Regions from separate parts of the Halomonas sp. SL1 genome, predicted to be linked through region 1. Evidence: predicted binding sites of a transcription regulator. Region 1 holds the regulator's gene; each other region holds the start of a gene.

Region 1 (2,262 bases):
CACCGGACGCATCGGCGAAGGCGAGGCCAAGGCGCTGTTCGCCGGCCTGGTGCTGGCGGCCTTCGTGCTGGTGTGTTTCACCAACGCCTTCACCGTGATGCTGTCGGTGGGCGGCGTGATCCTGGCCTTCGTCTACCCCTTCATGAAGCGCTACACCCACCTGCCCCAGGTGGTGCTGGGGGCGGCCTTCTCGTGGGCCATTCCCATGGCCTTCGGCGCGGTGCTCGGCCAGGTGCCGCTGGAGGCCTGGCTGCTGTTCGCCGCCAACGTGCTGTGGACCGTGGCCTACGACACCGAGTACGCCATGGTCGACCGCGACGACGACCTGCGCATCGGCATCAAGTCCACCGCGGTGCTGTTCGGCCGTGCCGACCGGCTGATCATCGGCCTTTTGCAGCTGGCCACGCTGGCCCTGCTGGCCTGGGCCGGCGAACGCCTCGGCCTGGGCGGCTTCTTCTGGGTCGGCCTGGCCGCGATGGCCGCCACCTTCGTCCACCAGCAGCGGCTGATCCGCCATCGCGATCGCGATCTCTGCTTCCAGGCCTTCCTCAACAACCATTGGTCGGGGCTGCTGGCGTTCGCCGGCATCGCGCTGTCGCTGTGGCCGGCCGCCGGCGGGTGATGCCGGACGGGGTCGAACGACGGGGCTAAGCGGGGGCGACAGGCGGTGACTGTCACGGTATTGTCACAAGGACATGCTGTCATCGTCACCAATATGTCACTGATCTCGACCATGAGGCCCCGGGATGACCGCCAAGACCGTACTGATCGTCGATGATGAAGCGCCCATCCGCGAGATGATCGCCGTGGCGCTGGAGATGGCCGACTATCGCGTCCTCGAGGCGGACAATGCCCAGAGCGCCCACGCCATGGTCGTCGATCACCAGCCCGACCTGGTGCTGCTGGACTGGATGATGCCCGGCACCAGCGGCGTCGAGCTCGCCCGCCGCCTGAAGCGCGAGGAAGGCACCTCGGAACTGCCGATCATCATGCTCACCGCCAAGGGCGAAGAGGACAACAAGATCCAGGGCCTCGAATCCGGGGCCGACGACTACATCACCAAGCCCTTCTCGCCCCGCGAGCTGGTGGCGCGCCTCAAGGCGGTGCTGCGCCGCGCCACGCCGCGCGGCGTCGAGGAGCCGGTGCAGGTCGAGGGCCTGATGCTCGACCCGGTCAGCCACCGGGTCAGCATCGACGGCCAGTCGCTGGAGATCGGCCCCACCGAGTACCGCCTGCTGCAGTTCTTCATGACCCACCAGGAGCGCGCCTATACCCGCGGCCAGCTGCTGGATCAGGTCTGGGGCGGCAACGTCTACGTCGAGGAGCGCACCGTGGACGTGCACATCCGCCGCCTGCGCAAGGCGCTGGGCGAGCCGCACCAGCAGCTGATCCAGACCGTGCGCGGGACCGGCTACCGCTTCTCCGCCAAGGGCTGACGTGGGCCGGCTGTGGCGACGCGAATGGTGGCGGCTGGGTGCCCTGGTGGGCGCCGGCGCCCTGGTCGGCTGGCCCTTCGGCTTCAGCGGCACCGGCATCGCCGTGGGGCTCGCCCTCTATCTCTTCTACCAGCTGCGCCAGCTGCACGCCCTGCAGGAATGGCTGACCCATCATCCCCATGACGAGCCGCCCTCGGCCTCCGGCCTGTGGGGCGAGCTGTTCGATCGCCTCTACCGCTACCAGAAGGGCCAGCGCCTCACCCAGCGCCGGCTGCGCGACACCCTGAGCCGTATCCAGGAGTCCTCGGAGGCGATGCGCGACAGCGTGGTGATGCTCGACCGCCACGGCGACATGGAGTGGTGGAACAGCGCCGCCGAACGCATGCTGGGCCTCAAGCCGGCCCTGGACCGCGGCCAGCACATCACCAACCTGATGCGCGACCCAAGCTTCGTCGACTACTTCCACGCCCGGGACTATCGCGAGCCGCTGACGCTGTGCTCGCCGATCGACGAGAACCTCATCCTGCAGTTCCAGATCACCCTCTACGGCGACGACGAGCGCCTGGTGATGGCCCGCGACATCACCCGCCTGCACCGCCTGGAGCAGATGCGCCGCGACTTCGTGGCCAACGTGTCCCACGAGCTGCGCACCCCGCTCACCGTGCTGGCGGGCTACCTCGAGACCTACGGCGACATGGCCGAGATGCTGCCCGAGCGCCTGGGCCGAGGCATCGGCCAGATGCAGAGCCAGACCAAGCGCATGCAGAACCTGGTCAACGACCTGCTGCTGCTGTCGCGGCTGGAGAACGACCAGGGCGGCCACGAC
Region 2 (2,262 bases), on a different contig from region 1:
GCTGAACATCGAGGCCGACGGTAGCCTGGGCGAGTACCGCTTCTTCGCCGCCACCGCGCGCTCCCACGCCAAACTGGTCTACGACAACGTCTCCGACTGGCTCGAGGGCCAGGGCGACTGGGCGCCGTCCGAGGCCATCGGCGAGCAGCTCGAGGCGCTGCGCGAGCTGACCGAGGCCCGCGCCGACTGGCGCGCCAAGCACGCCCTGGTGTTCAAGGACCGTCCGGACTACGTGTTCGACCTCGACGAGGCCGGCAACGTGCTGGGCATCCGCACCGAGGAGCGCCGCATCGCCAACCGCATGATCGAGGAATCGATGATCGCGGCCAACGCCTGCTGCGCCGACCTGCTGAGCCAGCACGTGGGCCACGGCATCTTCAACGTCCACCGTGCCTTCGAGGCCGACAAGGCCGAGGCGGCCCAGGAATTCCTGGCCGGCCAGGAGATCCAGGTCGAGCTTGAGGCACTCACCGAGCTGCCCCGCTACAGGGAGCTCAAGCGCGAGCTCGAGGGCCGCGAGGATGCCTGGCTGGACGCGCGTCTGCGCCGCTTCCAGGGCTTCACCAACATGTCCGCCCAGCCCGGTCCGCACTTCGGCCTGGGGCTCGACGCCTACGCCACCTGGACCTCGCCGATCCGCAAGTACGGCGACATGGTCAACCACCGCCTGATCAAGCGCGTGCTCAAGGGCGAGCAGGCCCCGGCCGAGGCCAGCCAGGCACTCACCGAGCAGCTCACCGAGCGCCGCCGCCTCAACCGCCTGGCCGAGCGCGACGTCAAGGACTGGCTCTACGTGCGCTACCTGACGCCGTCCGCCGAGGCGGGCGAGAGCTTCGAGGCCGAGATCATCGCCATCAACCGCGGCGGCATGCGCGTGCGCCTGACCGCCAACGGCGCCACCGCCTTCGTCCCGGCCCCGCTGATGCACAGCGACCGCGACAAGGTGGCGATCGACGACAAGGACGGCCGCATCCAGATCGAGGGTGTCGAGCGCTACAAGCTCGGCGACGTGATCCGCGTGGCCCTGACCGAGGCCCGCGAGGAGACCCGCTCGCTGGTCGGCCGCCCGGCCGAGTAAGCGCCCTCCCCGCGCGATCCCTCGCACGCAGAACGGCGGCCCTCGGGCCGCCGTTTTGCGTTTCAGAGCCCCGCTTCCGTACTCCCGTGCTCGCGTTCCCGGCCCATGTCGTCGAACTGTCGCAAAGCCCGCGTAACGTGATGGTGGAACCATCGGCCCGCGCGGGAGGGACCCTTTGCATATCGCCGACGTCACCATGTTCCACGCCCCCTCGAGCGGCGGCGTGCGCACCTATCTCCAGGCCAAGCACCGCCGGATCGCCGAGACTCCCGGTCTGCGCTCGACCCTGCTCGTGCCCGGCGCCGAGCGCGACGCCCTCGACGACTGCCATACCCTGCCGGCGATGCGCCTGCCGCTGGGCCAGGGCTACCGCTTCCCGCTGCGCCGCGCCCCCTGGCGCCAGCGGCTGCTGGAGCTCGCCCCCGACCTGATCGAGGCCGGCGATCCCTACGTCACGCCCTGGGCTGCGCTGGAGGCCGGCCAGCGCCTCGGCGTGCCGGTGGTCGGCTTCTACCACTCCGACCTGCCGCGGCTGATGGGCGATCGCTTCGGCGGCGCGGTGCGCCGGCGCCTGGAGCGCTACGTGCGCGATCTCTACGGCCGCTTCGACGGCGTGATGGCGCCCTGCCGGGCCATGGCCGAGCGACTGGCCGAGTGGGGCGTGGAGAACGTGCGCGTGCAGCCGCTGGGCGTCGACCTCGACACCTTCCACCCCGACCGCGCCGATCCGGACTGGCGGGCCTCGCTGGGGCTGCCCGCCGACACCCGGCTGCTGGTCTTCGCCGGGCGCTACTCGAGGGAGAAGAACGTCGACGTGCTGCTGCGCACCCTCCGGCGCCTGGGGCAGCCCTATCACCTGCTGCTGATGGGCCCGGGGATGCCGACCCGAGTGCCCGACAACGTGACCGTCATCTCGCGCTACTGCGATCGCCGCGAGGTGGCCCGGGCGCTGGCCAGCGCCGACGCCATGCTGCACGCCGGCACCCGCGAGACCTTCGGCCTGGTGGCGCTGGAGGCCATGGCCTGCGGCCTGCCGGTGGTGGCCGCCCGGGCCGGGGCGCTGATCGAGAACGTGCCGCTGGGCGGCGGGCTCCTGTGCACGCCCCACGACGACGGCGCCATGGCCGAGGCGGTCGAGGCCCTGTTCGACCACGACGTCGCTGCCGGCGGCCGGCACGCCCGCC
Region 3 (2,262 bases), on a different contig from region 1:
CCAGGCCTGGGCCTTCATCGCCCCGGGGCTGTACGACAACGAGAAGGCCCTGGCGCTGCCGCTGCTGGCCTCCAGCGTGGCGCTGTTCTATGCCGGGGCCGCCTTCGCCTACTACGTGGTCTTCCCGCTGCTGTTCCAGTTCTTCACCCAGACCGGGCCGGAGGACGTGGCGGTGATGACCGACATCAACCAGTACCTCAACTTCGTGCTCAAGCTGTTCTTCGCCTTCGGCGTGGCCTTCGAGATCCCGATCGCCACCTTCCTGCTGATCCTGAGCGGGGCGACCACGGTGGAGAGCCTGTCGAAGAAGCGCCCCTACGTGGTACTGGGTTGCTTCGTGATCGGCATGCTGATGACCCCGCCGGACGTGGTCTCCCAGAGCCTGCTGGCGGTGCCGATGTATCTGCTCTACGAGGTCGGCCTGCTGTTCGGCCGGCTGGTGCGTCGCAAGCGCGAGCGGCAAGCCGAAGGCGAGGATGACGCATAAGCCGCTGGATGCTGTTTAGCCATGCAGAGACGCAACACCCCCAGGCCTCGGCCCGGGGGTGTTTTTCTTCCCGCTTGAAGCTCACGGCTTACCGCTTCCGGCGCAGCCGGGTCACAGGTCCATCAGCTCGTCGATGCGATCCACCAGCTTGAAGATACCGGTGGCCGCCTCGCCCAGGCGGGTGGCGATCATGTAGGCCGGCGTGGTCACCACGCGATGTTCGAAGTCGACCACGATGTCCTCCACGCCACAGCTGCGATGCAGGCCGCCCATGCTGCTGATGGCGCCCGCCACGCCCGGATCGTGGCCGATGGTGACGGCAATGCCCGGCCCCAGCAGCCGCGGCACCATCACCGGCGCGATGCACATCAGGCCGATCGGCTTGCGGTCCTCGTGGAACTCGCCCAGCACGTCCACCAGCCCCTCATGGATCACCATGTCGGCGCCCGCCTCGGCGAAGTTGGAGAGATTCTTGGCCGCGCCGAAGCCGCCTGGCAGGATGACGGCGTCGAACTCGTCGGCCTCCAGCTCGGCCAGCGGAGAGATCTCGCCGCGCGCCAGGCGCGCCGACTCGACCAGCACGCTGCGCCGCTCCTCGACCGCCTCGCCACTGCGATGGTCGATCACGTCGCTCTGGTCGATGTCGGGGGCGAAGCAGCGATAGCCGATGCCCAGCTGGTCCAGACGCAACAGGGTCAGGGTGGTCTCGTAGATCTCCGAGCCATCCTGAACACCGCATCCCGACAGAATGACCGCCACCTGCTTGCTCATTATGCGTCTCCTTGTGCGCCCCCCGCCGGTCGTCGACGGGGCCGATGAACATGAAGTCACCACTTTAGAGAGTCGCCGGTAGCGCGACAAGACGCGTCTTTCGGCGCCGGGGCGCGCTGATATACTCGAGAGAGTCCTGCTACCGGACGACTGTCATCATTTTGTCATTTATTGACACCAGACTTGCCACGGCGGCCGAGCCCGGCCCCGCCTGCCCCTGATCGTCTCCGGCAACAGACGATGCGCGACGCCTCCCGGCGCCACGGGCAGGACGGCATCATGAACGATAACGCCCGACGAGCGACGCGGCCGCCCGCGGGCCGACGACAGGGTACTTCCATGGACGATTCACGTAACCCCGACACCTCGGTCACCTCCGAGCCCGCCGCGACAGGCGAGCTCCAGAGCGAGATGCCCACACCGCGCATCAACCAGACCCGCACAGGGATCAAGCCCAAGGCGTTGCCGGACCCCGAGGCCGACCTCGCCGATCCCGGCCTCTACTTCAACCGCGAGCTCTCCCACCTGCAGTTCAACGTGCGGGTGCTGGAGCAGGCCCTGGACGAGGCGCATCCGCTGCTCAACCGGTTGATGTTCCTGCTGATCTTCTCCTCGAACATGGACGAATTCTTCGAGATTCGCGTAGCCGGCCTGAAGAACCAGATCATGGTCGGCGACGCCTCCTCCGGCGCCGACGGTCGCTCGCCGCGCTCGATACTGAGCGAGATCTCGCAGATCGCCCACGAACAGGTCGATCGCCAGTACCGCATCCTCAACGACACCCTGCTGCCCGCCCTCGAGGGCCAGGGCCTGCGCTTCCGCCGCCGCGGCGACTGGAACGAGGCCCAGCGCGCCTGGGTCAAGGACTACTTCGAAAGCGAGATCATGCCGGTGATCAGCCCCATCGGCCTCGATCCCTCGCACCCCTTCCCGCGCCTGGTCAACAAGAGCCTCAACTTCATCGTCGAGCTCGAGGGCAAGGACGCCTTCGGCCGCGAGGGCGG

The links. Region 1 encodes PhoB, which activates phosphate uptake and scavenging genes when phosphate is short. Its sites were predicted from a motif close to TGTCATANNNNTGTCANA; they were not measured.
Region 2: a site for PhoB is predicted at 1,185-1,202, ahead of C9J49_RS02985 (glycosyltransferase family 1 protein). Genes of this name have one in related genera too.
Region 3: a site for PhoB is predicted at 1,410-1,427, ahead of elbB (isoprenoid biosynthesis glyoxalase ElbB). Genes of this name have one in related genera too.

The regions. Positions count from the first base shown of each region.
Region 1 is NZ_PYUQ02000018.1:43,434-45,695, forward strand. Features, by position in the region: gene ubiA (4-hydroxybenzoate octaprenyltransferase) at 1-622, shown strand, start outside; gene phoB (phosphate regulon transcriptional regulator PhoB) at 747-1,436, shown strand; gene phoR (phosphate regulon sensor histidine kinase PhoR) at 1,438-2,262, shown strand, end outside.
Region 2 is NZ_PYUQ02000008.1:67,941-70,202, forward strand. Features, by position in the region: gene C9J49_RS02980 (exoribonuclease II) at 1-1,078, shown strand, start outside; gene C9J49_RS02985 (glycosyltransferase family 1 protein) at 1,254-2,262, shown strand, end outside.
Region 3 is NZ_PYUQ02000004.1:106,819-109,080, forward strand. Features, by position in the region: gene tatC (twin-arginine translocase subunit TatC) at 1-487, shown strand, start outside; gene elbB (isoprenoid biosynthesis glyoxalase ElbB) at 599-1,258, opposite strand; gene ppk1 (polyphosphate kinase 1) at 1,670-2,262, shown strand, end outside.